One region of the Marinobacter sp. BSs20148 genome, then DNA from elsewhere that is predicted to be linked to it. Evidence: predicted binding sites of a transcription regulator. Region 1 holds the regulator's gene; the other holds the start of a gene.
What was found. The regulator FliA, encoded in region 1, starts transcription of late flagellar genes. The targets are predictions, from matches to a motif close to CTAAAGTTTNNNNNNNNNNNGCCGNTAA.

Region 1 (15,813 bases):
CCAGCAGTGCTTCGAATTCGTCGTTAGATATATCGTTTGGCTGGGCACTGCTGGTCTCAGCCACGGTTTCTTTGGCGGCTGCCGGCGCTGCCGGGGCGCCGGCGAACTGGCCTTTGCCGTGGAGTTGATCTAGAAGAGCTTCGAATTCGTCGTCGTTAATGTCGCCATTGCCGCTTGCAACCGGGCCAACCGCACTGGTTTCGCTAGCAACCGCTGACGCTGTTTCGTCACCGTTCAGGGCGTCGAGCAGCTGTTCGAATTCGTCATCGGTAATGTCGCCCTGGTCAGCGCTGGCGGGCGCAGCTGAATGAATCGCGACTTCGCCTTCAGGCAATGCCAACTGATCCAGCCGCTCAATCAGTTCCTGCGGCGCCGGCGTGGGCGCTTCACGCTGACGCACCTCTTCGAACATGGCATTCACGTTGTCCAGGGTTTCCAGGACGACGTCCATCAGCTCAGAGGTTACTTTGCGCTTGTGGTTGCGCAGGGTGTCGAATACGTTTTCCGCCGAGTGACAGCAGCTTACCAAGGCATCTAACTGCAAGAAGCCTGCTCCGCCTTTGACCGTGTGAAAACCACGAAAGATCGCATTTAGCAAATTGCTGTCGTCAGGATTTTGCTCCAGGTCCACGAGCTGCTCAGACAGCAGCTCAAGAATCTCGCCGGCTTCAACCAGAAAGTCCTGCAGGATTTCTTCATCGCCATCAAACGACATGTTTTTTCCTCATTGTTCAGAAACCAAGACTGGACAACAGGTCATCCACGTCAACCTGACCAGACAACACATCTTTGCGTTTTTCTGGCATTATTTGCGGACCCACACCCTGCTCAGCCGAAGGCTGATTATCCTCCATCTGGTGCACGGTACCGGTCAACTGGTCTACGTGGCCGGCCATCACCACCAGGCTCACCAGGTTGTCTTCCACTTCACGCACTAGGGTGATTACATTTTGAATTACTTGACCTGTCAGGTCTTGATAATCCTGCGCCAATAAAATTTCTGAGAAGTTACCGTAAAGCTTGCCGGCGTCGGTGCTCAACGCCCCCAAAAACTGGTCCATGCGAGCGTGTAACTCGCGGAATTCGGTCGGAGCCATATCCCGCCGCCGCAGACGCTGCCACTGCTGGAGCAGATCCTGGGCTTCCTCTTGCAAATGGCGGGCGACCGGCATGCTTTCTTCCACCAGATCCATGGTGCGATTCGCCGCCTGACCCGTCATTTGCACCACGTATTCCAGGCGATCGGAAGCGTCGGTCATTTTTGACAGTGCTTCTTTCTGTTCGGGGCTGCGCGGATCAATCTGAAAATTACGCATGGCTTCGTGCAGGCTGCGGGTTAGCCGCCCTACTTCGTGGTACAGGCCCTGATCTCGCACTTCTGCAAGCTCGCTGATCAGTGCCATAGCGCGCGCATAATCGCCCGCGCGCACGCTCTCAACCAACCGTTCGGACTGTTGCTTTAATTTTTCCGTCAGCTCTGGTTCCAGGGCATGGCGCTCGCCTGTTGACTTGCTCATGGCTTGTATCCACTCCCCGGTTACTGAATTCGCTCAAAGATTTTTTCGATTTTTTCTTTGAGAACGGCGGCAGTGAACGGCTTTATAATGTAGCCGTTCACACCGGCCTGCGCCGCAGCGACAATCTGGTCGCGCTTGGCTTCGGCCGTCACCATCAGGATCGGCAGGGTTTTCAGCTGATCGTCGGCGCGAACATTCTTGAGCAGGTCAAAACCGGACATGCCGGGCATATTCCAGTCGGTCACCAGAAAGTCGTACTTGCCGGTTTTCAGCATCGGCAATGCCGTATTGCCATCGTCGGCTTCGTCGGTGTTGGTGAAGCCCAAGTCACGCAGCAGGTTTTTGATAATGCGCCGCATCGTGGAAAAATCGTCCACAATAAGGATCTTCATATTTTTGTCCAATGAGGACCTCCAATCGTTGAAATCTATTCGAATCTCGTTGCATCACTGCCCGCAACTCGCGGGCTGCAGGCGCTAGAATTATGTATGGTCTGTTTTCCAGTCGGCTAACCGGCTGCGTAAGCGCAAGGCAGCCTGGCTGTGAATCTGGCTGACCCGGCTTTCGCTGACGTCCAGCACAGCACCGATTTCCCTCAGGTTCAACTCTTCCTGATAATAGAGGCTCAGCACCAGTTTTTCACGTTCTGGCAGGGTTTCAATGGCCGCCGCCAAACTGTTACGGAAGGCGGACTCTGACACCCCGTGCAGCGGATTATCATCCGTCTCTGATTGTTCTATCGGCAGTTCGCCGGAATCATTGAGCTCATCCAGACTGAAAAGCCGACCGCTGTTGGAGTCGGCCAGGCAACTGTGGTATTCCGACAGCGTCATATCCAGCTCAGCAGCCACTTCGACATCGTGGGCTTCGCGGCCTTCGCGGCCCTCTACAGCTTTGATAGCGTTGGAAATGCGACGGGAGTTTCGGTGCACCGAACGCGGAACCCAGTCGCCTTTGCGGATTTCGTCTACCATGGCCCCACGGATTCGAATACCGGCGTAAGTTTCAAAGGTCGCACCTTTACCCGTGGCGTAGCGCTGCGACGCCTCAAGCAAACCAATCATGCCAGCCTGCATCAGATCTTCCAGCTGAACACTGGAGGGCAATCGTGCCAGCAGATGAAGGGCAATTTTCTTGACCAGAGGCGCGTGCTCTTCAATCAGCCAGCAAGCGTCTGAAGCACCCGACCGTTGATAGACTCCGAGATCTTTCACCAGTGTCATAAATCCGCTTTTTGTACGGGATGTGTTTTAAACTTCGACGAGCCGCTCTATAAAGAATTCGAGATGGCCCCGCGGTGATGATGGCAGCGGCCAACTGTCCACTTTTTCAGCGAGAGCCCTTATGGCCAGCGAGGCTTTTGCTTGCGGGTAAGCTTCCAACACCGCTTGCTGACGCCGCACCGCTTTTTTAACGGCCTCGTCAAAAGGCACTATACCTACATATTGTAACGCTACATCCAGAAAACGTTCTGTAACCCGGGTCAGTTTTTCATACAAAAGCCGGCCTTCTTGTTCGGTGTTCACCTGATTGGCCAGAATCCGGAAGCGGTTGGTGTGGTAATCGCGATTCATCAACTTGATTAAGGCGTAGGCATCGGTAATCGAAGTAGGCTCGTCGCACACCACCAGCAGCAGTTCCTGGGATGCCCGCAAAAAGCTGACCACCGATTCGGAGATGCCTGCGGCCGTATCCACAATCAGTATGTCGATCTGGTCGGCGATGTCGCTGAAGGCGTGAATCAGCCCGGCGTGCTCCATAGCACTGAGCTGGGTCATGCGCTGGGTACCTGATGAGGCCGGCACAATCTTGATGCCGCCGGGGCCGTCTACCAGCACATCACGCAAGTCGCAGTCGCCATTGAGTACGTCTTGCAGATTGCGCTTGGTTTTCAAGCCTAACAGCACATCGATGTTGGCAAGCCCCAGGTCGGCGTCTAACAGCACCACCCGACGGCCCTTTTGCGCCAGAGCAATACTCAGGTTGACCGACACATTACTTTTGCCAACGCCACCTTTACCGCCAGTGACCGCAATTACCTGAACCGGATGTGCTTTACTCATACTGATGATGGCCTCTTGCCATGTTTAACCGGGAACGGATGTAGCCGCTGCCCCACTGTTCTTCACTGCCCGCTTGCTGTGATGCTTTTACAACCGGCATTTTTAAGACCCGCTGGCAACTGCCTGCTCCTGCCGCAAACCCTTCAGACGTTCTACACCGAGTTGCACCAGCGCAAGCGCTTTCGCCGGGTGCAAGTCTTGGGGTATTTTCTGGCCGTCGGTGTACCAAGCCACCGGCAGACTGGTTTCCATAACAAATCCCAGCGCTTCGCCCAGAGTCAGAGCCTCGTCGATCTTGGTAATCACACAACCGGCAAGGTTTGCCATCTTATAGCAATGCCATACGGATTTCATAATCCGCGGCTGGCTGGTGGCAGACACCACCAAATGTGTACGGATTTTGTGATGACTGCGGACTAGCTCGGCCAATTGTTCCTGATAGCCCCGATCGGTGCTGGTCAGCCCGGCGGTATCAATCAACACCAGGCGACGATCAGACAACTCATCCAGAATTTCATCCAGCGGGTGGCTTTCATCAACCACCCGAACCGGCACGTTAAGAATACGGCCAAACACAAACAATTGCTCGTGCGCCGCAACCCGATAACGATCAGTGGTAATCAACGCCAGGGAGTCGGCTCCGTGGCGCAGCACGTAACGTGCCGCCAGTTTGCCGATGGTGGTGGTTTTACCCGCTCCAGTAGGTCCAACAAGAGCAAATATGCCGCCTTCATCCAGCCATTCCTGGCGTGGGGTACGCACACCGTTAACCAGCATTTTGAGAGACTGCTTCCAGCCATCCTCCAGGCGCACGGCTTGGTGACGGCGGGCGAGATTGTCAGACAGCTCGCGGCTAAGGCCGAACTCACCCAAACGTTCTGCCAGGCGCTGCTGAAGCGCCGTAACATTGGCGTCAGCACTGGTGTCTTTTAACGCGGCAGGCGCGGTCTGACCGCTCATCAGCTCGCGCAGACTGCTCATTTCAGAACGCATGGCCGCAAGCTCCCCGGCATAACCCGCAGGCTGACCGCTTTGCGCTGCCGCATTTTGGCTACGCTCGTCAGCGCCGGCCGGCAAAGTTATGCCGCCCTCTGCAAACGGATCTGCACTGGTCATGTTAGCAAAGCCATTGACAGTTTCAGCAATGGAACCGTAACCGGCCTGGCTGTCGGCGCGCTGATCGCGCACACCGCGGATGCGCTCACGGGAGCGGCCAAGCTCGTCTTCCAGGTGGCGCTGCTGGTCTGCCTGCAGCTCTGCCAGATGAGTGCCGCTGGTGGCTGTCACCGCTTTGTCACCCAGGCGTTGGCGCGCCATGTTTTCGTCGTAATCGAGGGCCGTCACAATTTCAACGCCGCCATCTACCCGGCGGTTGGAAAGTATCATCGCATCCGGCCCCATGTGTTCGCTGACCTGCTTCAGGGCTGCGGCCATTGTAGGTGCAAAAAAACGTTTTACTTTCATGCTTTCTCATCCTTTGCCGGGAACGCGGCTGACGTTATCCGAGTGTCGTCTGCGCCGTTACTGGCCTACCGACGCTACGATGGTAATCTGTTTGTTATCCGGCACTTCCTGATAAGACAGAACGTGCAGGCGTTCTATGCCGTAACTGGCGAACTTTGCCAGCACCGGCCGCAGCGGGCCAGACACCAGCAGAATCGCTGGTTTACCGAGCACTTCCTGGCGCTGCACGCTGTCCTGCAGTGAGCGCTGGAGTTTTTCCACCATGTTCGGCTCTAGCACTAGCCCGATATCGTCCTGCGCGCCGGATTGTTGACTCTGCTGTACAGACTTAAGCAATAACTGTTCCAGATCTGGATCCAGGGTAATCACCGGTATTTCGGATTCGTTACCAACGATGCTTTGCACAATCATCCGCCGCAGGGCTTGACGGGTTGCCGTGGTCAAGACTTTCGGGTCCTGACTGCGCGGGTGCATATTCACTATGGATTCGGCGATAGAGCGCATATCACGAATAGGCACTTCTTCTTTTAGCAAATTCTGCAGCACTCGCAGCAACACGCTGATGTTCACCGCTGAAGGCACCAGCTCTTCCGCCAGTTTCGGCGATACCTTTTCCAACTGGTCCAGCCACTTCTGCACTTCTTCATGGCCCAGCAACTCATAGGCGTGGGTCTGCAGAATCTGATTCAGGTGAGTAGCCACTACGGTGCTGGCGTCTACCACGGTGTAGCCCAGGCTTTGGGCCTGGTCTTTTTTCTCTGGCTCTATCCAGATGGCATCAAGGCCAAAAGCCGGATCTTTGCCTTCTATACCCTCCACTTTGCCAAACACCTGGCCGGGGTCGATGGCCAGCTCACGCTCCGGGTGAATATCCGCTTCGGCAATGGTGACGCCCATCAGGGTGATGCGATAAACGTTGGGCATTAAGTCCAGGTTGTCGCGGATATGCACCGAGGGCATCAAAAAGCCCAAATCCTGGGACAACTTTTTACGCACGCCTTTAATACGGCTAAGCAACTGCCCGCCCTGGCTTTTATCCACCAACGGAATAAGACGGTAGCCGACTTCCAGGCCTACAATGTCCACGGTGGCAACGTCGTCCCAGCCCAGCTCGCGATTCTCTGCCGGTGCCGGTAAAGCCTGGCTACCACTGTCGCCACTGACCAGTTCACCACCGCTGGTACGACCAGCCGTTCCTGCACCGCCACGTACCGGGAATTTGTCACCTTCTTCAACTATTTGTTGATTTTTCTTCCAGGTAAGCCAGGCCGCTGCCGCCGCCAGCGAACCCAAGCCCAGAAAGGCTACGTGGGGCATACCAGGAATCAGGCCTAGCAAAATCAGAATACCGGCAGCAATAGCAAGAGCTTTGGGCACATCGAACATTTGCTGCAGAATCTGGCTGCCCATATCTTGGCTGGAGGTGGTTCGAGTGACCATAATCGCCGCCGCCGTAGACAACAACAGCGACGGGATTTGGGCCACAAGGCCGTCACCAATGGTCAACAGCGCGTAGCGCTCCACCGCTAAGCTAAAATCCAGCCCGTGCTGGGCCATACCAATAGCAATCCCGCCAATGATGTTGATCGCCAGAATTAGCAGGCCCGCAACCGCGTCGCCTTTTACAAATTTCGAAGCACCGTCCATGGAGCCGTAGAAATCGGCTTCTTCGGCAACTTCCCTACGGCGAAATTTGGCGTCTTCCTGATTAATCAAACCGGCGTTCAAGTCGGCGTCGATGGCCATTTGCTTGCCGGGCATAGCATCCAGGGTAAATCGGGCGCTCACCTCCGACACTCGACCAGCACCTTTAGTGACCACCAAAAAGTTGATGATCATCAGGATGGCAAATACCACCAGGCCAACAGCGTAGTTACCGCCAATCAACACCGCACCGAAAGACTCAATCACTTTACCCGCCGCATCCCCGCCATTATGGCCTTCCAGCAGCACAATACGGGTAGACGCGACGTTCAGCGCCAGGCGTAGCAAAGTCGCCAGCAGCAAAACGGTGGGGAACGCAGCAAAATCCATCGGCCTTAAGGCGTACACGCACACCAACAGGATCACGATGGACAGGGTTATGTTGAAGGTAAAAAACACGTCCAGCAAAAACGCCGGTACAGGCAAAATCATCATGCCCAGCAATCCCATCAGCATCAGTGGAACCCCGAGGTTCCCCTGCGCCAAGGATTTGACGTTTTTAAAGACTAAAGCTAAGTCCATGCCGGATTTCTCTCTAATGATTACCTAATTGGGTCTGGCTTGATCTAAATTGATCGGATCTGACCTAATTTCTGGCGCATTGGCGCGTTTTAACAGGTACTTCGCAAAAACCATACCAATCTTCAGGAAATCCCCTACAACTTTCTGCTGCCAGCAGCCTGACGCAAACCACCAGATACGGTATCCTTTCGCTATTTTGTGTCGCTGCCCTTATGCACGACCCAGCGCCCTCAACCATCACGACAAACAGGTGACAGCAATGCCCATCCACGAAGTAAAACACCCTCTGATACAGCACAAAATTGGCCTGATGCGCCGTGCCGATATCAGCACCAAGAATTTTCGTGAACTGGCGCAGGAACTGGGTACGCTGCTGACTTACGAGGCCACCAAAGACATGACCCTGAAAAAACAGCAGATTGACGGTTGGGCCGGGCCGGTCACCGTGGAACAGATTCAGGGTAAAAAAGTAACCATCGTACCGATTCTGCGCGCTGGCATTGGCATGCTGGACGGCGTACTGGCGCTCTTGCCCGCAGCTCGGGTGAGCGTGGTAGGTCAGATCCGCAACGAAGAAACCCTGGAAGCCACCACCTACATGGAAAAGCTAGTGGGTGAACTGGACCAACGCATGGCGCTGATTATCGACCCCATGCTGGCCACCGGTGGCTCGATTATCTCGACCATTAATTTACTGAAAAAAGCCGGCAGCACCGACATTCGCGCGCTGATTCTGGTGGCCGCCCCTGAAGGCGTGAAACGAGTTCTGACTGCGCATCCGGATGTGTCTATCTACACCGCCTCTATCGACGACGGCCTGAATGAAAAAGGCTATATCCTGCCTGGCCTGGGCGACGCCGGCGACAAGATTTTCGGCACCAAGCAGAAGGACGTTTGATTTATGTCCCAACACCCTAACGAGTCTGTCAACGATGCTAACCACGAGCCTGTCGACGAATCTTTTCATGAGCCGGTGTGGAAGCAAGCGTTAGCCGGCTCCCAGATGTTGTTGGTGGCCTTTGGCGCACTGGTGCTGATGCCACTGATTACCGGCATGGACCCAAATGTCGCGCTCTTCACTGCGGGCCTTGGCACCATCATTTTTCACATTGTGACCGGTGGTCAGATTCCGATTTTTCTGGCGTCGTCATTCGCCTTTATTGCCCCGGTGATTGCCTCCAAAGGCAAATTCGGTATGGAAGAAACCATGGGCGGTTTGATGGCGGCGGGTATTTTGTACATCATTCTGAGCGCCCTGGTAAAAGTTCGCGGTACCGGTTTTATTACCCGCTTGCTGCCACCGGTGGTGATTGGCCCGGTGATTATGGTGATTGGCTTGGGGCTGGCACCGGTAGCAGTGCACATGGCGTCTGGCCGCACCGGTGACGGCAGCGTACAGCTTATTGCGGAAAACACCGCGCTGTGGATTGCGATGATTTCCCTGGTGTGTACCGTAGGCGCATCGGTGTGGGCAAAAGGTATTTTTCGCCTGATTCCAATCATGTTTGGCGTGCTGGTGGGCTATGGCCTGGCAGCCATAATGGGTTTGGTAGATACGACGCCGGTGCAACAAGCGCCCTGGCTGGCTATTCCCAACTTTACCGCGCCACAATTCAGCTGGGGAGCCATTTTGTTCATGATTCCGGTGGCGATTGCCCCGGCTATTGAACACATTGGCGACGTACTGGCCATCGGCAATGTTACCCGCAAGAACTACCTGGACAAACCAGGCCTGCACCGCACCCTGCTGGGCGACGGCCTGGCCACCAGCGCCGCATCACTGCTGGGTGGCCCGCCCAACACCACCTACTCGGAAGTGACTGGCGCCGTCATGCTGACCCGCAACTTCAACCCGAAAACCATGTGGTGGGCCGCGGTTATCGCCATTGTACTGGCCTTTGTGGGTAAATTCGGCGCGGTGCTGCAGACCATTCCGGTGCCGGTGATGGGCGGCATTCTATGCCTGCTGTTCGGTTCTATTGCGGTGGTGGGCATGAGCACGCTGATACGCCACCAAGTGGATCTGGGCTTGCCACGCAATCTGGTGATTGTCGGTATTACCTTGGTATTTGGGATTGGCGGCATGGTGCTGGGGCATCTGGCAGGCATTGCGCTTTGTGCGATCGTAGCCGTCGCCCTGAACCTTATTCTGCCGGGCTCACGCGAAGCCTGGGGCAAAGCCATTTACGAAAAGAAAGACTGATCAGCACCCGGCCCCCGCCCTGGGGGCCGGCTAACTTAAGCGCCGCCGCACCAATTTAACGGCTTAACGAAGCCAGATAACGCTATTCTAGATCACATTCAGCCCGCTATTTTCTACTGCAAATTTAAAAAAGATGATTATTTATCTGATCTCGGTCAATTAGGATGAAGCTAATTATATCGATTTGATTTCAATCAATTGTGATTTACTCATCTTATCTATGCTCAGTTTCAGATGACTCACTTAATGATTTTGTGCTGTCAAAATGTAGAAAAATGCTACTGAATCATGGAGCTAGGTATGGAAAGCAAAACTTTAAAAACACCAGCAGTCAATGAACAGCGTCGTAACTTTATCAGTGGCTCAATCAGTGCTGGCTTCTTGGGCGCAGGCATTGCAGCAGGGTTAGTGCCAGCATTGGCTCAGGCTGAAACAGGTAAACCAGTGGACCGTATGGCTAGCTATACCGCGGACCAGCTAGAGCGAGTCGAGCAAGTACTCGTCGTCCCACCTATGGTGCCTGTGCATGACCAGGTCGCCAAAGGCAAACCTAAAGTCGTTGAAGTACGCCTCCATGTAGAAGAAAAACAAATAGAGCTGGAAAATGGCACTAAGGCATGGGTATGCGCTTTTAATGGCAGCGTGCCCGGGCCGTTAATTGTTTGCCACCAACACGACTATGTTGAATTAACCTTGGTTAATCCTAAAACCAACACGCTAGCCCATAACATAGATCTTCACGCGGCAACGGGTGCCTTGGGAGGCGGAGAGTTAACGCTTGTTTCTCCAGGTGAAGAAGTCACCTTCAGATTTAAAGCCATTAAAGTAGGCACTTTTGTATATCACTGCGCGCCAGGTGGCGTCATGATCCCTTGGCATGTCGTGATGGGCATGAATGGCGCCATCATGGTATTACCACGTGAAGGTTTGAGCGATGGCGATGGTAACAACCTAATTTACGACAAGGCCTATTACATTGGCGAACAAGATTTCTATATCCCCAAGAATGAGCAAGGGCAATATAAGGCTTATGACACAGTTTTAGGCAGCATGAATGAAACCTTGGAAGTTATGAAAACTCTCACCCCATCTCATGTTGTCTTTAACGGCGCAGTTGGGGCCTTAACAGGTCAGAATTCCATGACAGCCAAGCTTGGTGAAACTGTGCTGTTTGTTCACTCTCAAGCGAACCGTGATACTCGCCCACATATTATTGGTGGTCACGGGGATTATGTTTGGAACACAGGTTCATTCAGTGACAGGCCATCTCAAAACTTGGAGACCTGGCACATTGCCGGTGGCAGTGCTGGCGCAGCTTTATATACCTTCAAGCAACCAGGGCTTTATGTCTATGTGAATCATAATTTAATTGAAGCCATCATGAAAGGTGCTGCAGGCCATATCAAGGTTGACGGCGAGTGGAATGATGATTTGATGACTCAGGTCAGCAAGCCTTCCCCTATCAATTCCTAAATACGAGTCCTAAGCTATTCGGTCAGATAATAACTTAAAGATATCGTACTAAAATGTGGCTCAGAATAACTATTTCTGGGCCACTAGCGCGAGGTAACGAAGGAAAGTGCCATGCTCAAAGTAATGTCTATATTTTTTCTGATTATAGCCTGCCAAACTGCCACAGCCCAACAAGTCGATAAAAACACGAAGAATTATTTAATCTATGCCAGTGTCTATCAATGGTATGGCGAATTAGACAGCAATGAAAATTGGCGTAAAGACCATCCTCAAGTCGTACTCGATTTTAAAGAGTACCCGCTGAATAGCTGGGAAAAAGGAGCGCATCGGATTTTAGATATAGCCCCATTAGCTGATAATCCAGCCTCAGATACGCTACCTGCAGGCCATCGAGTGCGCGTGACCTTAGAGTTTTACCCCGCTACAGCGGGAGCCGATCACGTAACAGGTCAGTATGTGCAGCAATTAGTCACCTTTGACCATAACTTACAACAGGTGCTCAAGGTAGAAACCGAACTTAACGAAAAAGATGATTTCGAATCTCGCTACATTGCCAGCGCTAGCACAAATTTAATACGCGCATTTCTTTATAGTTGGACCCAAGGACTCGACAAGCCCGGCTCAGCATCGTTATCTCATTGGCTTGCGAGTGACGCTCAGGTGACATTGGCGGAAGATCAGATAATCAGCCTAAGTGACTATAAAGCCCAAATCAAGGCGCAAGGGTTAACTCAAATTCGGCGAGTTATAAAAAATCTTAGAATAAGCCCAATAGACAAACAGCGATACCACGTGGATTTTGAGTATCAATGGAGCGCGCTCAGCGCCCAAGGTGAAAATGAGATAGCCAATATTGGCGTTTCTATGCGCTTGAGCATCATAGACGGCAAGGTATTAATGCAAGTTTACACTGAGCAATATCTTGCGCCAAAAACCGATCTCGGTGCAGAAGTTCTGCTGCTAAGTTACCAGGCACACCCCCAAGACATTGTAAGGATTTAGCTATTATGAAAAACAGAACACTGGTATCAGCGAGTTGACTCTGCCTGACGATGATCCTGTTAAGTAATACCGCAATGCCAAAAATGCCTATTCTTAAAAGTATAGGAGGTGATTTTACGTTGCAGAGTAGTAAAGGTTATGACGTCAGCCTGTCAGACTACCAAGACAAGGTCGTCATGCTATTTTTTGGCTATACCAATTGCCCTGACATTTGCCCCACAACCATTGCCCATATTAGCCAGATGATTAAGACACTCACCCCAGAGCAGCGGAAAAGAGTACAATTTTTATTTATCAGCATAGATACTGACTATGATACCCCAGAACATCTAAACAAATATCTAGAGTACTTTGACCCTAGCTTCATTGGACTGGTGGACGAAAGAGAAAAAATTGACCACGCGGCAAAGCTCTATCATGCGGAATACAGCAAACTTGCCAATGAGAAAGTAACCAAGGAATTTAAAAACTTTCCGTGGATGATGAACAACAAGAAGAAAAGGGATATCTCTACTCCCACAGTGCCAAAATATTTGTTATCGATACGCAGAGTCGCGTTAGGGGATTTTTCTACGTTGGCACCCCGATTAATGACATGAAAGAACAAGTGACAAGCTTGTTCTAACACTCATCTCATTGTCATTGGTTCAAAAGCGCAAGTAAACCCCGCCCTATCCGGCCCATTCACCTCCCTGAGCGGCTTAGCGGCGTGCCATGGATTCCAGCATTCGGTTCACCGCATCCAAGTGCTCTGGCTCGTTATGGCACATGCCTTGAAAGCAGGCGCAAAGATCCAGAAAGTCCTTCAGCTCCATCCGCTGCGCCATCTTCATCAAGCGCTTGGTCATCCGAGTCGCTTTAGGCGGCTGGCTGGCCATCCGTCCGGCTAACGTCATGACCGTAGGCATCAGCTCATCTGCCGGCACCACGTCCAAAACAATGCCCAATTCTTTTGCTTCGTGCGCATCAACAATCCGACCAGACAAGGTTAACTCGAAAGCCCGTTGGTAGCCGATCAGGCGTTGCATCAACCAGGCGCCACCGTCCCCCGGAATGATTCCAAGATTAAGGAAAGTTTCGCCGAACTTAGCTTTCTCTGACGCTATACGGACATCGGCCATATTGGCCAGATCAAAGCCCGCACCGATGGCAGGCCCATTCACAGCGGCAATAATCGGCACCTCGACAGCCTGCATGACCAACGGAATACGCTGAATGCCCTTGCGATAGCGTTCGGCGCATTCCGCTGCATCACCGGCAAAATCGCCGCCGCGCTCGGCCATGTCGCGGACGTTTCCGCCCGCACTGAAGGCTGAACCGGCACCGGTGATAACCAGTACCGAGACATCATCACAGCCATTGACCCATTCGGCGGTGGTAACAATATCGTCGATTAAATGGGACCCAGTAAGGGCGTTGCGTAAGTCGTGGCGGTTTAGAGTTAGCGTCGCAATACGATTCTCAAGAGTAATCAGTGCATCGACTAACTGTGGCAGGTTGCTCATATTTGACAGACTCATGTTTGATTGACTCATAGCGGTGTCTCCTGGCAAACGATCACGCGGGCATCAACCACCGCGTAACCGTCGTGATAGGCAATCACGGGATTAAGATCCAGTTCAAGGATCTCGGCGTGAGCGTCAACAATACTGGACACTTTCAACAGCAGCTCGACCAGCGCGTCTTTACTCACCGCGGGTTCGCCGCGGACGCCATCCAATATCTTGCGGGCTTTGATCTGATTTACCATGGCGTGGGCGTCACCCCGGCTCAGTGGAATGGCGCGAAAAGCTACGTCCTCCAAGACTTCCACAAAAATACCGCCCAGGCCGAACATCAACACCGGTCCGAACACCGGGTCACGGCTGACCCCGATTATAACCTCGGTGCCCTTACGAGCCATGGGCGCTAACAAAACGCCCTCTATTTCGGCATCGGCTTTGTAGAGCTTACACGCGGTGAGAATTTCAGCATGGCCGCGGCGCAAATCCACTTCGCCACTGAGATTGAGTTTGACTCCGCCGGCATCCGATTTGTGTAAGATATCCTTGGAAACAACTTTCATAGCCAACGACGTGTGACCAAACTCAGCAACCGCCTCTAAAAACTCGGCCTCATTTCGGACTATCAGCTCTTTCGGCACATCCACGCCGTAAGTGCGCAACAATGACTTAGCCTCAAATTCAAACAAATCCCGACCGCTTCTTTGAGCCTGCTTAAAGGTTGCAACAACGCCAGCATCGGGGCTCAGTGGCTGCGCCAGCTCCGCCCGCTGGTTACTGGCGATATAGGCACCCCGTTCGTTCAGCGCTTTCAAGACCTGAACCGCGTGCTCAATCGAATTGTAAACAGGCACCCCTGCTTCGCGCAGTCTAACCAGCGGTTCAGGCCGAACATGGCTGTAAAGGCTGTAAACCACCAACGGTTTGTCGGTCTGGCCAGACAGTTCCGCGATCGCATCTGCCGTCTGCAGCTCTTCCGCCTTGAGTTCCTCTGCAAAGCGAAGGCCGTAGCCACCGAACATCCCCACCAGGAACACCATGTCAACGTTCGCGTCCTCAACCAGAATGCTCATGCAGTTTACAAGCAGACTCGGGTTCGCGTCGGTACTGCCAGCCACATCAACAGGGTTTACCAACGACGCCTGTGGAAAGAGAATACCCCGCAGCGCTAATCGGGTCGCATCAGACAGCTCGGCCAGTTCCAACCCTGCTTCACACAAGCGATCAGAAGCAATTGTTGCCTGGCCACCACCGTCAGCCAAAATCGCAACCCGGTTTCCATTCGCCTGCTGCAAAAGACCCAAGCCTTCGGCAACCGGCAGAATCTCGTCAGACTGGCTGACCACGGTTACGCCCACCTGACGAAGCAGGTCTACCGTCATCGCATAGCTGCCGGCTAAAGCTCCAGTGTGCGATTTGGCGGCTTTCTGGCCGGCCTCGGTTGAGCCCGACTTATAAACCACCACAGGCTTGGTTTTCGCGATTTCTTTGGCAACATTCAAAAACACGCGGCCGTCTTTGAAACCCTCTACATAAAGTGTTGCTACACGCGTGTTCTCGTCTTCTCCCAAATATTGAAGGTAGTCTGCAAAGCCTAAATCAATTTGGTTTCCTGGCCCCACATAGGTGCTAAAACCCACATGCCCGTTACTTTCCGCTTCAAGCGCCAGAGCCAACAGCATATTCCCTGACTGAGATATGATGCCGATATCGCCAGGCTTAACGTTGTCGAGAGCCAGCAAATTCACTTTTTTATGAAGATTGAAAACCCCGGATGTGTTGGGGCCAACAATACGCACGCTGGCTTTTTGAGCGGCCTCTAATACTTCCTGCCCCAGCTTTGCACCGGCTTCGTCCACTTCGCCAAAACCGCTTGCCAGGATAATCGCCCCTTTCGTTCCATTGCGGCCACATTGGCCCAGCAGGTCGGGAATGGTCTTCGCTGGCGTACATATCAGCGCCAAAGCCGCCGGCCCCGGCAGTGATTCCATGGACGGGTAGGCTTTGTAACCCAGAATCGTATCGACTTTAGGATTGATCGGATAAATCGCCCCTTCATAGCCGTCGTTAATAAGTCCGACCATCGCCTTGTAACCGCGCTTGGTGGGGTCGGATGAGGCTCCCAGAATCGCGATTGAATCGGGTGCCAGAAATTCGTGCAATGAACTTTTCATAATTAACAGCCCTTGAAGACGGGTGGGCGTTTTTGAGCGAAGGCATCAACACCTTCCTGCCAGTCCTGGGTTGTGGTGCACATAAACACGCCGTCCAACTCATGCTGAAGCTGCGCATCCAGATCCGCGTAAGAGGCGTTGTTCAATAACTTCTTGACCAATGACATGGAGATTGGCGCTTTGGTGGCC
Region 2 (15,813 bases), 480 kb from region 1:
ATCATACCCGCTGCCACGGTGGTGTGGGTTAAGCGATCCACCACAATAAACGACCCGGTGCTGCGGAATTCTTTGTAGTTGTCCGCCAACACAGGCTGTTCCAGCGTTAGTTCGCAAAGACCGATTTCGTTCAGCGCCAGAGTATTGGCCTCGGTCTTGTGTAACGAGTTCACATCCACTCGATGGCGAACGGCGGTCACGGCTCCAGCCACGCGGCCGGTCAACAGTTTTATGTCGTACGTTTTTCCCTGCACCAGCGGCTGCTCGGCCATCCACACCAACGTGGCATCAAAACGATCCGTCGTCTGCGGTATTTGTTTGCTGTGCACCAGAATGTCGCCACGGGAAATATCAATCTGATCTTCCAGCGTTAGCGTCACCGACATAGGCGGGAAAGCTTCGCTCAGCTCGCCGTCGTAGGTCACGATGGATTTCACCCTTGATGATTTACCGGACGGCAACACCGTTACGTCATCACCCGGGCGAACCACACCAGCGGTCAGGGTGCCGCAGTAGCCGCGGAAGTCCCGGTTGGGGCGGTTCACGTATTGCACCGGAAAACGCAGCGCGTCGAAATTCTGGTCGCGGACAATCTCCACACTTTCCAGAGTTTCCATCAACGCTTGCCCCCGATACCAAGGCATGAACTCTGAGCGATTAACCACGTTGTCGCCTTTTAACGCCGACAAAGGCACAAACTGGATGTCTGGCAAGTCCAGCTGACTGGCAAACGCCGAATAATCAGCCTTGATCTGCTCGTAGCGTTCCTCGCTGTAATCCACCAGATCCATTTTGTTGATGGCCACTACCGTATGCTTCAGCCCCAGCAGCGACACAATGAAACTGTGGCGGCGGGTTTGTACCTGCACGCCGTAGCGGGCGTCGATCAAAATAATGGCCAGGTCGCAGGTGGAGGCGCCGGTGGCCATATTACGAGTGTACTGTTCGTGCCCCGGGGTGTCGGCGATGATGAATTTACGCCGCGCGGTCGAGAAATAACGATAGGCCACATCAATGGTGATGCCCTGCTCGCGCTCGGCCTGCAAGCCGTCCACCAGCAACGCCAGATCCAGCTCGTCACCAGCATTACCCATCCGTGCGTTGTCGTTGTGGATTGCCTCCAGTTGGTCTTCATAAATCATTTTGGAGTCGTGCAGCAGCCGTCCAATAAGGGTAGATTTGCCGTCGTCTACGCTGCCGCACGTCAGAAAGCGCAGCAGTTCCTTGTTTTCGTGCTGGTGCAGGTAGGCGTCGATATCATCGGCAATCAGATCAGACTGGTGGCTCATAGCGGCACTCCCAATAGGCGCACATCAAAAGGGCGCAAGTCAAAGATTGAATTCAGCGGTGCGACAATGGGTTTACAGGTCGCCATCAGACGTACCCTTCCATCAAAAGTATCCTTCCATTTTTTTCTTTTCCATAGAGCCCGCTCCATCGCGATCTATCGCCCGCCCCTGGCGCTCGGAGGTTCGTGTTAAAAGCATTTCCTGAATAATGTCCTGCAACGTATCGGCCTCGGAATCCACCGCTCCGGTTAACGGGTAACAGCCCAAAGTGCGGAACCTGACCTTACGCAGTTCCGGCTCTTCGCCCGGGTTCAGAGGCAGGCGCTCGTCGTCCACCATGATCATCATGCCATCGCGGGTAACCACCGGCCGCAGAGCTGCGAAGTACAAAGGCACAATCGGAATACTTTCCAGAAAGATGTATTGCCAGATATCCAGTTCAGTCCAGTTAGACAGCGGAAATACGCGAATACTTTCGCCCTTGTTGATGCGGGTATTGAACAGATTCCACAACTCCGGCCGCTGATTTTTCGGGTCCCAGCGATGATGCTTGTCGCGGAATGAGAACACTCGTTCTTTGGCGCGGGATTTTTCCTCATCACGGCGGGCACCGCCGAAAGCGGCGTCAAACCCATACTTGTTCAACGCCTGTTTCAGGCTCTGGGTTTTCATTATGTCGGTATGCGTGGCCGAGCCGTGGGAAAAAGGCCCGACCCCCATGTCTACGCCCTCCTGGTTGATGTGCACCAGCAGCTCCATGCCCGACTGCGCCGCCATGCGATCGCGAAATTCGATCATTTCACGAAATTTCCAGGTGGTGTCTACGTGCAACAGTGGAAACGGCGGAGTGCCCGGGAAAAACGCTTTGCGGGCAAGGTGAAGCATGACCGCCGAGTCTTTTCCCACTGAGTACAGCATCACCGGATTGTCAAACTCCGCAGCGACTTCACGAATAATCTGGATGCTTTCAGCTTCCAGCTGCTTCAGGTGGGTAAGACGGCGTTCTGGCAAAGAAGTCATTAACGGCGGCCTGCGTAAATCAACGGTTTAGAAGGCCAGCGGATACCACCGGCCGAATGTGCCACGCAGTATTACAAAGGAAAATAAGATTTTAAAAGAATAAATAAGCGTTTATTTATTCTTTTTTAGAATAATGAAAGTCTCACCGAGGTGACTCTTAATATTCGATATATGAATATCAAAATCAATAAATATCATTATAAAGAATAAAGAGCATTGCGTATGATAATGACAGAAATTTACACAAGGCGGTGAAACAGTCATGTATCAGTACAATCAGATTGACCAGACACTGGTCGACGAACGGGTGGAGCAATTTCGCGACCAAACCCGCAGGTTTCTGAACGGCGAACTGCCGGAGGATGAGTTTTCTGCGCTGCGGCTGATGAACGGCCTTTACATTCAGCGCCAGGCTCCCATGCTGCGTGTGGCTGTCCCGTATGGACTGTTATCATCAACCCAGATGCGCAAGTTGGCCCACGTTGCGCGCACTTACGACCGCGGCTATGGCCACTTCACCACTCGCACGAACATTCAGTTCAACTGGCCAGAGTTAGCTGCGGTACCAGATATTCTGGCGGAACTGGCGCAGGTGCAGATGCACGCCATTCAAACCTCGGGCAATTGCATTCGTAACACCACCACCGACCCCTACGCCGGTGTAGCGGAAAACGAACTTGAAGATCCGCGCCCTTACTGCGAAATTATCCGCCAGTGGTCAACCCTGCATCCAGAATTTGCTTACCTGCCGCGGAAATTCAAAATTGCCGTCACCGGCGCAACAGAAGACCGCGCAGCCTCTCAGGTGCACGATATTGGCCTGCAAATGGTGCAAAACGCCGATGGCGAAATAGGCTTTGAAGTACTGGTCGGCGGGGGGCTGGGCCGCACGCCCATCATAGGCAAGAGCATTCGCAAGTTCCTGCCCAAACAGCATCTATTGTCATATCTGGACGCCATCTTGCGGGTGTACAACCTCAAAGGCCGCCGCGACAACAAGTACAAGGCGCGCATCAAGATTCTGGTGGAGGCTCTGGGCCCTGACGAATTCCGCCGCCTGGTCGAGGAGGAATGGGCCCACATCCGCGATGGCGAGTTGACACTTACCGATGCCGAAATTGCCCGAGCCAAATCATTTTTCACCCTACCTGATTACGATGTCAACGCCGCCAGTGCCGACGCCCATGCGTCATTAAATGATTCACTGGCAACCGACATCGAGTTTAACGCCTGGTACCGCCACAACACTCTGGCTCACCGGGTTGAAGGTTACCGCATTGCCATTGTTTCGCTGAAACCGTATCTGGAAGCCCCTGGCGACATCACCGATAGCCAGATGGATGCGGTTGCAGACCTGGCTGATCGTTACAGCTTTGGCGAAACTCGCGCCACCCACCACCAGAATTTGGTGCTGACCGATGTGCGCGAGGGCGACCTTTACGCAGTATGGCAGGCGCTGGCGACGAACAATCTGGCGCGTTCCAACATTGGCACGCTGACCGACATGATTGTGTGCCCGGGGTTTGATTTTTGCTCGCTGGCCAACGCCCGCACGTTGAACATTTCGGACCAGATCAATGAGCATTTTGACGATATGGATCATCTGTACGATCTAGGCGAAATCCGACTAAACATGTCTGGTTGCATCAACGCCTGCGCCCATCACCACGTCGCCGACATCGGCATTCTGGGCGTGGATAAAAAGGGCGAAGACTGGTATCAGATTTCACTCGGCGGGTCGTCTAAAGAAGACGCACGCCTGGGCAAAATTCTAGGAAGGTCGGTACCGGCGAGCGACGTTGCTCTCACCGTGGAAAAAATTCTGGCCGTGTACGTTGACCAGCGCCGCGAAAACGAATCGTTTGCGCAGGTAGTGCTACGTGTGGGCATCAAACCTTTTAAGGAACGTGTGTATGCCACTGCTCATTGACCAGCGCATTGTGACCGAAGACCCCTGGCAGTTACTTGATCAGGTGGCTCTCGACGAGGGATCACCAATACCCGAAAATGGGCCTATTGCTGTACCCCTCATTTGGTATCGGCAACACCGGGAAGCACTGCAACAGCGCAACAGCCCGCTGGGCGTGATCGTGAATGGTGATGATGACCTGGCGGCGTTATACGCCGACCACAGCCAACTCGACCTGATTGCCATCGAGTTCCCGACGTTTCGCGATGGCCGCGGATTCAGCATCGCCCGCCAGTTGGTGCGTAGCGGTTTTAATCGGCAAATTCGAGCTCTGGGCCATGTTACCCGCGATCGCCTGGCGCTAATGCAAAGCTCCGGATTTAACGCCTTTGCCATCAATGACGAGCGTTTCCAAACCGATCATCTTCAGGCATTTTCCGAGATTAGCGTGAATTATCAGGGTACGACGGCGGATCCGCGGCCGATTTTTCGTCGCTAAACACGGGTTTGATCGCATTCAAACATTTTATTCGTCGCTGCTTACAGCGCTAATTTTTTAGTCAAAGGACATCGACACCATGACGCTTGATGTGGCTGCGGCCAACCAACAGCTTGCCAACAACCGGCCCCAAGAAATCATAACGTGGGCCTTAACGCAGGCGCACAATCCGGTCGTCACGACCAACTTCGGCCCTTACGAAGCCGTGATCCTGCACATGGCGGTTCAAGCCCGGCCGGACATTCAGGTGATATGGATCGATTCGGGTTACAACACCTCTGCCACTTATCGTTTTGCAGAAAAACTGATAGCCCAGCTGAAGCTGGATGTGCACACGTTTATACCGCAGCAAACGGCTGCCCGGCGCAACGTGCTGATGCAGGGCATACCAGAGATTGACCAGCCGCTGCATGAGGAATTTACCCGCCAAGTGAAGCTGGAACCCTTCGCTAGGGCCCTGGCAGAAATTCAGCCGGATGTGTGGTTTAACGCCATCCGCAAAGACCAAACCGACTTTCGCCAATCGCTGGACATCGTCTCCACCAGCAAAAGCGGCATTGTGAAAGTAGCACCTTTATTTAACCTGACCAGCGCCGACCTGGATGCCTACCTGGCCGCACACCAGTTGCCCGACGAACACGATTATTTCGATCCCACCAAAGCTCTGGAAACCCGCGAGTGCGGGTTACACACTAAGCTCTGATACTGCCCACTCCGGGAGGCTGCCATGGATTTTTTACCACTGTTTTTCAATTTGAACGATCGCCAGGTGTTACTGGTGGGCGGTGGTGATATCGCCCTGCGCAAGGCTCGCCTGCTCAAACGCGCAGGTGTTGGCCTGACTGTGATTTCCCACGCCGTCGATGAAGAACTTCGGGCTCTACTGACCGATGACCGAGACGAGATCATTTTGGGGGATTATCACAGCGACCTGCTGGAGGGGAAAACCTTGGTGGTCGCCGCCACCGACGACGCCGAGTTACACCGTCAGGTTCACGCCGAGGCGGTAGCGCGAAATATCCCCATCAATGTGGTGGATACGCCCAAGCTGTGCAGCTTCATATTTCCAGCCATCGTCGACCGCTCGCCCATTGTGATTGGTATTACCTCCGGCGGGCAGTCACCGGTGCTGGCGCGGCTATTAAGGGCTCGCCTGGAAACCCTGATCCCCAAGGGCTACAGCAGCCTGGGTGGTTTGGTCGGGCGCTTTCGCGATCGGGTTAAAGCGCGTTTCAATTCGCTCAATGACCGTCGTCAATTCTGGGAAAACGTGCTGGAAGGACAAATTGCCGAAAAGGTGTTTTCCGGTCGCCATAACGAAGCCGAATCCATGCTGGTGTCGGCCATCAACCGGGGCGACGCTGGCCATAAAACAGGCGAGGTGTATCTGGTCGGTGCTGGCCCGGGTGATCCGGAGCTGCTGACGTTTAAGGCGCTGCGTCTGATGCAGCAAGCTGACGTGGTGTTTTACGACAATCTGGTATCGCCAGGGGTGCTGGATTTGTGCCGGCGCGACGCCGACCTGATTTACGTCGGCAAGCGTCGAGATCATCACACGGTGCCGCAAGACGACATTAATGCTCTGCTGGTAAAACACGCCAAACTGGGGCGGCGGGTGGTGCGGCTTAAAGGCGGTGATCCGTTTATTTTCGGACGCGGCGGTGAAGAACTGGAAGAGCTCAAAGCCCATGGCATACCGTTCCAGGTGGTACCGGGCATTACCGCCGCCAGCGCGTGTTCGACCTACGCCGGCATTCCACTGACCCACCGTGGCTATGCCCAGTCAGTCAAGTTTGTGACCGGCCAGTTAAAAAACCGACAACAAGTCCTCGATTACAAAGAACTGATACAGCCCAATCAAACGGTCGTGTTCTATATGGGGCTGCACACACTGCCGCAAATCAGTGCCGGCCTGATGGCTCATGGCCGCGCGCCAGATACACCGATTGCCATTGTGTCCCGCGGTACCGCAGTCGATCAGAAAGTGCTGATTGGCACTTTGGCCGATATCGCCGCCAAACAGGAGCAGGCGCAACTGCCGGCGCCCGCGTTGATTATTGTGGGTAATGTCGTACGTCTTTACGACAAGCTGGCTTGGTTTGGTGAGACTGCGCCCAGCGACAACATTACCCACGCCTTGGGCATGGTGCGCAGCAAGGCCAGGTTCACTGAGGCAAATGTGGCCTGAGCCGCTTCTAGACCCGAAACGTCTCTACCAGTTGCTGCAACGACGCCGTTAGCCGTGACATTTCCTGGGACGAGTCCAATGTGCTCCGGGCGTTCTGCGCCGTCGCCAAGCCCAGTTCGCCAATTTGTGCCACGCTGGTATTAACGTCGCGGCTGACCGCCGATTGTTCCTCTGCTGCCTGGGCGATCTGTTGACTCATATCGACAATGGTCGAAATGCCGGCAGCAATGCGGTTCAGCGCATCGGTCACCAGCGCAGACTTCTGCACGGTCGCTTCAGTCACCTGATGGCTGTTTGTCATCGCGGTGACCGCCCCTTTAACGCCACTCTGCAGACGCGAGATCATCTTTTCGATTTCTTCAGTGGATTTGTGAGTGCGCTGAGACAAGGACCGCACCTCGTCAGCTACGACCGCAAAACCACGGCCTTGATCTCCGGCCCGAGCCGCTTCAATGGCCGCATTCAGCGCCAGCAGGTTGGTTTGTCCGGCGATTGCCTTGATTTCCACCAGCACCTTACTGATGTCGCTGCTGTCAGAACTGACCCGGTGAATCGCGTCTACAGCGCTGGAAATTTCCGTCGCCAACTGGTGAATCGTCGTCACCGAGTCGGCTACAGTCTGGCGCCCGGTCTCGGTATCTTTTTCGGCAGCTCCGGCGCTATCAGCTACCCGATGGGCGCTCTCGGTCACTTCATTGACCGCGCCCGTCATTTGACTCATAGCCTCTTGAATCTGCTCACTTTCGTGCATCTGCCGACTCACCGCATCGCTGGTCGCTACCGCCGTCGCATTTACCCGGCTCGCCTGCTGATCTACCTCTGCGGTGGTGTTACCCACCGAGCGGATCAGGCTGGCAATACGGTCAGTCATGCTGTTAAATTCGCCGGTCAGTTCACCCAGTTCATCACGATTGCTAAGTTCGATGCGAGCTGTCATATCACCCGATGCCACTTGCCGCGCAGAATCGGCAAAACGGTTGATGGCAGTGCGTACTGATATGAAAAATCCAATGTACAGATACACCACTAGAATTAGCACGCACAGCAGCGAAACGATAATCAACGTGCGTTGAGTGGTTTCGAAGTGAAGACGATCGCCCAGATTTTGCAACAAACCATTAAATGCCACAGCGCCGAGGCGCTGATGGTCCAGCAAATACCCGCTCACAGCACTGTCATAGGTTTTCCAGCCCATCTCAAGGCGCACTGGCGTCAGTAAGTTGGCGTCCACAAAAGCTTGGGTTTGCAGCAGGCTGGCGCTGACTTTCTTTACACCGGCAGCGTGGCCTGCCAGCAAAGGCGACGCCTCCTGCGCCACCGTCAACGCAGGACTGAGCAAAGAAGCCTGATTAGTCAAGTGATCGTAAATCCGGTTCAGCTGATCGCCCAGATCATAACTTAATTGCCCTTCCAGCAATGCGTAAATGCCATAGGATCGAGCCTGGCCGATCGCACTGCGCGCCTCGGGCAAAGAGTCGCCCAATAACTTCAACAACACCAGATTTTCCCGCGAATCGGTTTGCGCCAGGCCCGACAGCTCAACGGTAGCGGGTAACAGGGTTGACGCTTTCTGCACAAACTCCTGGTTATAGGTGAACTGAGCATCAAACCGGTTATTAATCACCTGCGTGGTACGCAGAGTATTCCAGGCCTCGCGCAATTGGTTGGCTTGGGCGGCCCATACTCCACCGCGATCAAACTCGGGAGCGGCACTGTTCAAGCGAGCAATTACAGCATCAACAGCCGCAGACGCTTGGTCTACACGGGCATGCAGCTCCTTATCGTCGCTGAATGCCGCTACCGATTGATAATCGCGATAGTCAATAGCGCGGCGTAAGAGTTCATCGGCTTGCTCTAGCTGTGTCAAGCCAGCCTTGCTGTTGGTCGTAATTGCCAAGGAATGGTTAAGCTGAGTAATGACCAGCCAGGACAGCCCCGCAATAGGCAGCAAAAAGAGGAAGCTAATGAGGCTGAATTTAAAAATCATCGGTAGCCGATTCATCAACGCAATGGCTGGAGCAATCAATTTTTTCACATGTTTCGCCGCTTTATTAAATTCTGCATTTTTATTATTCAAATTGAGTGTCGCCCAAAACCCTAAAAACCTTAGCTTTTTTTTGTTAGAAAATGTAACAGTATGCGCCGCACTCGGCTAGGCCACGCCGGCGATCACCATCAATGCCAGTAGGCACAGCCATACCAGCATACTGCGGTTAAGCAGATCGCGAATGGCGGTCAAGCTACGTTCACCATAGCTCTGCCAGTCTTGCTGGTGTAATGAGGCAAATCGGCCCGGGTCCAGCGCGTAACCGGTCAAAGCGCCATCGGCAGTGGCCATCAGCAGCCTTGCTACTGGCAATTGCCAGTGACCCCGGCCTTGGCGACGTTGCCGCAGCCAGCCGGCCAAGTCACCGGCCAGGCCAAAGGTCAGCGCGAGCAACTGCGCCGGCAACCAACCGCCCCATTCGCGCCAACGCTCACACTGGCCACATTTGCCAGATTGCGGCCAGCTCTGCCCCAATGCAACGAGGCCGCTCGCCAGCACCGCGGCAGAAATTCCGCCTGCCGCATACCAGAACAGCACCATGAAATAACGCCAGAATACTTGCGCTATTAACGCCTCAGAGATTGCCAGCTGCATGGTTTCAGGCGATATTGCTGCGCCGCGCTGATGCGCCGGTAGCAGATGCTGGATATAGCGCCAGGCTGCCTGCATGTCACCCCGGCGCCATGCCCGGGCGTAATTTGCCAGAAGCTGACGCCAGCCAGGCATACCCAGCAACAGCAGAAGCAATAGCAATTCCAGTGTCCAACCCAACAAGAGCCAGTGGTGGTGTTGCCAGTAACTCTGCGCCAGCCAAACCACGGCGGTCGGAATAGCCACCGCCAATAACGGCGCCAAAGCACTCGTTCTTTCGGGAAGGCTTTGCGGCAGGCGTTGCCTCAAGCCTTCAAACCAGCTGCGCCATAGCTGATGGCCATCAAGCTGATCGCGACTATCCAGCCGTCGCCGCAGCAGGTAGGCCAGCACAAATATAAGCAGCGTCATAATCTGTCCTTTGTCGATTTTGCCAGGCTTTGATGCAGCCGCGACCAGTCAAACGCCGGCCCGGGATCGGTTTTTCGCCCCGGCGCAATGTCGCTGTGGCCAGTAATCTCGTCAACGCCAATTTCTGGCCAGGCCGCCATAATTTGCTGACAAACAGCGGACAATGCCTGGTATTGATCCTCGGTATAAGGCACATCGTCACTGCCCTCAAGCTCAATGCCGATGGAAAAATCGTTGCACTCGTCCTGGCCGCAAAAACGTGAACGGCCAGCGTGCCAGGCACGATCCAGCAGGCTGACAAACTGCATAAGCGTGCCATCACGGCGTATCAGCAGGTGGGCTGAAACAGTCATTGTGGCGATGGTCTGAAAATACGGGTGGGCCTTGATGTCTAGCCGGTTGCAGAAGAAATCTTCAATTTCAGGGCCCCCGAACTGGCCCGGCGGCAAGCTGATGCAGTGCACAACAATCAGGCTTACCTCGCTGGTCGCGGGCCGCGCACCAAAATTAGGAGACGGTCGCCAGAGCGCTGCATCTATTCTACCATTTGCACGCAGGGAAGCTGCCTTCTGAAAGACAGGAGTAAGCACAGAGTGGGGAGTTTGAGGCAAGGCGAATCCTGATTCAACGAAGTGGGATGACTTCGATTGAATCATAAAGCGTCACCGTGTGCCACGGCACGATGCAACCTTCAAAAGCGGCGACTGGTGCGCAGGCTGTCAATAATCGACTCCAGAGCCCGGTCAAAAATCAAACCATCATCCAGAATTTGAATATGGCCTTGGGCCATCATTCCCGCCAGCTCGTTGCGACGGTATTCGGCGACCTTGGCACCACTGCGATTTACAAATATGTACTTATCGACCGCCCGAATAAACGCCGCAAGCTTACAACGAATCTGACTGCCATCGCGATGCAGCTCGAGCCAGCAACCAACTCGCAAACCATCGGCTTTGGCCAGCCATTCCTCGGCAACGACCGGTTGAGCTCTTGTGGGCTCCGAAACCTCCGGCTCTGGCACCCGGACAACCACCGCTTCTTTGGGGTCATCTGCGGCAACTGGCAAGGCAGGCGCCAGGTGACTGGCGCCTGCTAAAGTGTCTGTCGTGTCTGTCGTGACTGAAGGCACAGCATCCACTCTGACAGCCGGCGATTCCTGGCTGTCATCAATCTGAGCATGATCATTGTCGGCGGCTTCACTGGGCGTAATCACCAGGCGCTGAAACACGTCCAGATGCACCAGTTCCAGATCACGAATCACCATTTCTACCGACAAACCATCCCAGGCCACACCTTCCAGAGCCCCACGCAACTGCTCAATCACTTGCGGTATGGCTTGCTGCAACAACTCATGGGTCGTTGCCGTCAGGGGTACCGGGTCAATAGTCCAGATCAACTGCTCGGTTAGCGTCTTAGCTCGTTGCCAGGCTTTGCTGTCGGTGCTTTCATGGAGCGCCAGCCAATGCAGGTAGTGGCTCCAGGGACCATTCAGCATGTCTTGCACCGGCTCGGGTAACAACCGGCCATCCATTGCTTTGTGCAGCAGCTCTTTGGCGTCTGCGGTTGCCTGCTCATGGCGTGCTCGGCCTTCTTCTGCATCACGCAGGCGTTGCTCTACCAAGTCACTACGGCGTTGGTCCAGATCAGAGAACTGGTTGAAATCGTCCAACAACTCGTTGAACAGCGAGACGTCTGTGGAAAACTCCGCCAGTATTCGGTTGACCACCGCGCTGATTTTATCCAGTAAGGGGTCGCGCTGGCCGGGGCGTTTTTCCGTCCAACCAGTGGCGGCCAGTGCCATTTCGTTAAGCAACTTGCGTGCAGGGTGGCCACCGCGGTTGAAGAAATTCTTATCTGTTAGCGCCACTTTCAGTATCGGTATCTGCAGCCGCCCCAACAGGCTTTTCATCACAGAATGCAAATGGCGGTCGTCCAGAATAAACTCGAACAACATAGCCACCAGATTAATGACGTCGTTGTCCACCTGGCCGGGCCGCAGTGACTGGCCAGACGAATTCTGTAACACCGTTTGCAGCTGCTGGTTCAGGGGCACCAGCGGCGCACCGGGATCGTTACCAAATGCTGTCTGAACCTGGCTCAGCCGCGCCAGCAGCGCATCGGTTTGCAGCCACTGGCCACCACTGGCAGGAGCCTGACCGTCACCATAAGCAGGCTGAGCCTGCCGCAGAAGCGCGCTCAATTGCGAAAAAGTAGCGGCAGAGACCTCTGCCTGAGGCTGCCCCACACCGTATCCATCTGCCTCTCGATACACGGCTGATGGCGACGGCACAGGAACGCCCTGGCGGCTGCGAGCTGTTTGCACCGGCCTGACAGCTTTGCTGTCAGGCAGAACACCTTCTTTGATCAGGGTCACATTAGCGCCGTGATACACCTCGCCGAGGCTAGTCACCAGCAGTTGGTCAAACAATTTCAGCACTATCAGCCGTGCTTTTATGTCAACGTCAAGATTTTTGCTGGCCGCGGCCAGTCCACCGCACAGAACTTCCGGGCACAATGGCATCTGGTCGTCTTCCAGAGTCACACCGGGTAATAAATGGCGCACGCGCAAGCTCAGGTGACGCAACGCTTCGCTGTATTGGTAACGCAGTTTTGTGACCATATTATCGATGGCCACCTGCTGTTCAAGTTCGGCGTGATCCAGCAGGCTAAGGGAACCTTCGTCGACACTGTCGAAGCTCGGAACGGTGCTCTGCGGGCGGAACTTACCAATATCGTTGAAGGCCTGACCGACGTGATGTAACACCGCGACTGTCATCGACTTACGACGCAGACGAAGCTCACGCATGGCGTCAAAATAGCGGGTTTGTTCCTGGTCAGTGCCGGCGCGATCGGCGAGTTCGAACAGGGCATCATCAGCGCGATCAAAAAATTGATTCAGCACAATACGGATACTCTGGGCAGACGCATCCCGAAGCCGAATTAACGCAGTCGGCAAAAAAAAGCGGGACGTCGAACCCTGTCCAGTGATGTTGACAACTTTTTTGTCCCGCACTATGTCTACCTCCTGCTTATGCCGAACTGCTTTTCCTTTGCCTGTCGAAATATACTTGCATTAGTATCATAAAGCATTGATGCGTCAGCATGTGTCAGGATTTGTCAGGATTTGTCAGGATTTGTAGAGTCTTGAGCTGGATAACACTCGGCGACGTGTGCGCGACGGTTGGCGAATGCCGGCGGGCGCGATAAACTCCGTTTCTGCCTATTTGTGCCACGTGCACCTAACTTCTCTGCCGTTACGGACACCACACCATGATCAGTGTCGAACTTCTGCGCCAGTCCAGAATTGAAACGGTCGCCCACAGTCTGCGCGAAGACATTGGCGACGGTGACATTACTGCACAACTCATCGCCGCCGACACCCGCGCTAGCGGCCGCGTGATTACCCGCGAACACGCCGTTATTGCCGGCCGCGAATGGGTAGATGAAGTATTTCGCCAAGTTGATTGCGACATTGTTCTGGACTGGCAGGTGGCAGACGGCCAACGCGTCGAACCCGGTCAGCTACTGTTCCGCATGAATGGCCTGGCCCGCAGCCTGCTGACCGCCGAGCGTGCAGCCTTAAACTGGCTTCAAACCCTTTCTGCGGTAGCTACCAACGCCGCCCATTACGCGGCGCTGATCAGCCACACTCGTACACAGCTGCTGGATACCCGCAAAACCCTGCCTGGCTTACGCCTGGCGCAAAAATACGCGATCACCTGTGGCGGCTGCAGTAATCATCGTTTGGGGTTGTGGGACGCTTTTCTGATCAAAGAAAACCACATTGCGGCCTGCGGTTCTATTGCGGCCGCTGTGCGTGCAGCTCGGGAACTGGCGCCGGGCAAACCGGTAGAAGTGGAAACCGAGAATCTGAACGAACTGCAGCAGGCGCTGGATGCTGGCGCCGACATCATCATGCTTGACGAGTTTTCCTTGGCGGATATGCGCGCAGCAGTGGCACAAGCTGCAGGCAAAGCGCGCCTTGAAGCCTCTGGCGGCATTGACGACAGCACCTTGGTGGCCATCGCCGAAACCGGTGTAGACTTTGTCTCTTTAGGTACGCTGACAAAAAACCTGCGGGCCGTAGACCTGTCCATGCGCCTGGACGCCTGAGCGGCCATCACATTTCGTGACCTGGCGATAGCGCTCAGCCGGGCTTTGCACCCAGCAGTTCGTCCAAGGCTGCCAATTCGCGAATCAACGCCTGCCCGGGGCCGGAACCGCTGCGATAGTGCTCTTCAGCCATAGGCGCCACGCCGCTGACCATGGGTAACGGCTGATCATCTTCAACCAGCTGTTTCAATCGCGCTAAAAGCACAAACTGCAACCACTGCTCAAAGCTCATGGTATCCAGGCAAAACGGCTCGCGGCTGAGGTACTTTTCAGCGGCCAAAGGCTCGCTTTGCCAACAATTCATCTGACGCAGCTGAATTTCAATAGCCAGCAGACGGTCGGCAACTTGGTAAGTATGGCCAAGGGTATCGTGTCCGTCTCTCATTCTTGCGCCGTTGGCGCCGCTTCGGCAGCCAGTGGTTCGCCGTGAAGAAGTCGGTAAAGGTCTTCAAACTGCTGGGTTAGCGGGTGTCGCGGTGCCATATGAATCAGTGGTTGGTGACACTGGTGAGACTCTTTCATTTTCACCGAACTAGACAAGCGCACCGACAGTACCGGCAAACCTTCCTGCTCCAGTTCAGCCAACAGTTTGGCCGGCAGACTGGCGCGGGCCTGGAACTGATTGGCAACAATACCTTCAATACTCAGCTCTGGGTTGTGGTCCTCCTGCAGCTCTTTAATTTCGTGAATGATGCTGTAAAGCGCTTGGCGCGCGAAGTCATCGCAATCAAAAGGGATCAGGCAGCGCTGGGCTCCAATCAACGCCGAGCGGGTGTAAAAATTCAGCGCCGGCGCAGTATCGATGTAAATGTCGTCGAAATGTTGATCCAGCTTTTTCAGGGCTTCGCGCAGTTTGTAGATTTTGTGCTTGGCTTCAAGCTTGCGTTCCAAAAACTCCAACTCCGGGCTGGAAGGCAGCACCCAAAGGTTTTTAAAAGGCGTTGCGTGCACAAACGATTCTTCCGGGCGCCGGTTGAACACCGTGAACGACAAGGTCTGCTCCAGCAAATCGGCCGCGTTATTATCGAGCTCGGCGGCAGGCCGACCCATCAGGTAATGGGTTGAATTGCCCTGCGGGTCAAGATCAACCACTAAAGTGCGCTTGCCGCGAGCCGCACTGATCGCGGCCAGATTGCAGGTAATACTGGACTTGCCGACACCGCCTTTCTGATTGAATACCACCCGTCTCATCGCTCGTCTCCTTACTTGTGTATTAGCGTTCGCTCATAGCGACCGCAGTTACCAGTTCATTACGGTTTTCACAAACGGAATGGTCAGCCGGCGCTGGGCTTGCAGTGAATTTTCGTCGAGCGAGTCCAGAATGGCCAGCAGCTCCCCTAGGCCTCGCGGTGCCCGGCGCAGAATAAATCCGGCAACGTCGACAGCCATCACCAGGCCTCGCTGCTCTACGCGGGCCATCAGAATACGTTTGCGATCTGAATCGCGGTAAATACCCAGCTGCAGAGTCAAACCGTGACTAAGACGGGAAGACAAATCGGGCAGAATGAACGGTAAAGACGCGGGCACGTCCGACAAACTCACAACGAGCTGATGGCCGGCATCCAGCATGCGGTTGTAAAGATGAAAAACGGCTTCTTCCCAGCCAGTCTGACCAAAGACGCTGTCCAGATCGTCCAGGCACACCAGGTTAAATTGCTCGAGCCCGGTCAGCGCATCTGGCCCAAACGGCCCCAGCTCGGTAATGCTGATGCAAACCGCTGATAACGACTGGCTTTCAGCGTAGTG

Region 2: a site for FliA is predicted at 8,988-9,015, ahead of MRBBS_RS07040 (methyl-accepting chemotaxis protein). Genes of this name have one in related genera too.

What each region holds. Positions count from the first base shown of each region.
Region 1 covers NC_018268.1:1,076,737-1,092,549, reverse strand. Annotated here, with positions in the region: gene MRBBS_RS04870 (chemotaxis protein CheA) at 1-715, opposite strand, end outside; gene MRBBS_RS04865 (protein phosphatase CheZ) at 732-1,517, opposite strand; gene cheY (chemotaxis response regulator CheY) at 1,538-1,921, opposite strand; gene MRBBS_RS04855 (RNA polymerase sigma factor FliA) at 2,000-2,740, opposite strand; gene MRBBS_RS04850 (MinD/ParA family protein) at 2,768-3,580, opposite strand; gene flhF (flagellar biosynthesis protein FlhF) at 3,683-5,044, opposite strand; gene flhA (flagellar biosynthesis protein FlhA) at 5,102-7,270, opposite strand; gene upp (uracil phosphoribosyltransferase) at 7,530-8,168, shown strand; gene MRBBS_RS04830 (uracil-xanthine permease family protein) at 8,172-9,473, shown strand; gene nirK (copper-containing nitrite reductase) at 9,774-10,946, shown strand; gene MRBBS_RS04820 (hypothetical protein) at 11,058-11,948, shown strand; gene MRBBS_RS18620 (SCO family protein) at 12,023-12,547, shown strand; gene MRBBS_RS04810 (enoyl-CoA hydratase-related protein) at 12,650-13,483, opposite strand; gene MRBBS_RS04805 (acetate--CoA ligase family protein) at 13,480-15,624, opposite strand; gene MRBBS_RS04800 (enoyl-CoA hydratase/isomerase family protein) at 15,627-15,813, opposite strand, start outside.
Region 2 covers NC_018268.1:1,555,885-1,571,697, reverse strand. Annotated here, with positions in the region: partial or broken gene cysN (sulfate adenylyltransferase subunit CysN) at 1-1,289, opposite strand, end outside; gene cysD (sulfate adenylyltransferase subunit CysD) at 1,392-2,309, opposite strand; gene MRBBS_RS07060 (nitrite/sulfite reductase) at 2,572-4,239, shown strand; gene MRBBS_RS07055 (DUF934 domain-containing protein) at 4,223-4,717, shown strand; gene MRBBS_RS07050 (phosphoadenosine phosphosulfate reductase family protein) at 4,797-5,420, shown strand; gene cysG (siroheme synthase CysG) at 5,445-6,905, shown strand; gene MRBBS_RS07040 (methyl-accepting chemotaxis protein) at 6,913-8,940, opposite strand; gene MRBBS_RS07035 (histidine kinase) at 9,058-9,954, opposite strand; gene ampD (1,6-anhydro-N-acetylmuramyl-L-alanine amidase AmpD) at 9,951-10,565, opposite strand; gene MRBBS_RS07025 (DUF1631 domain-containing protein) at 10,646-12,967, opposite strand; gene nadC (carboxylating nicotinate-nucleotide diphosphorylase) at 13,225-14,067, shown strand; gene MRBBS_RS07015 (YqcC family protein) at 14,102-14,452, opposite strand; gene MRBBS_RS07010 (ParA family protein) at 14,449-15,258, opposite strand; gene hda (DnaA regulatory inactivator Hda) at 15,307-15,813, opposite strand, start outside.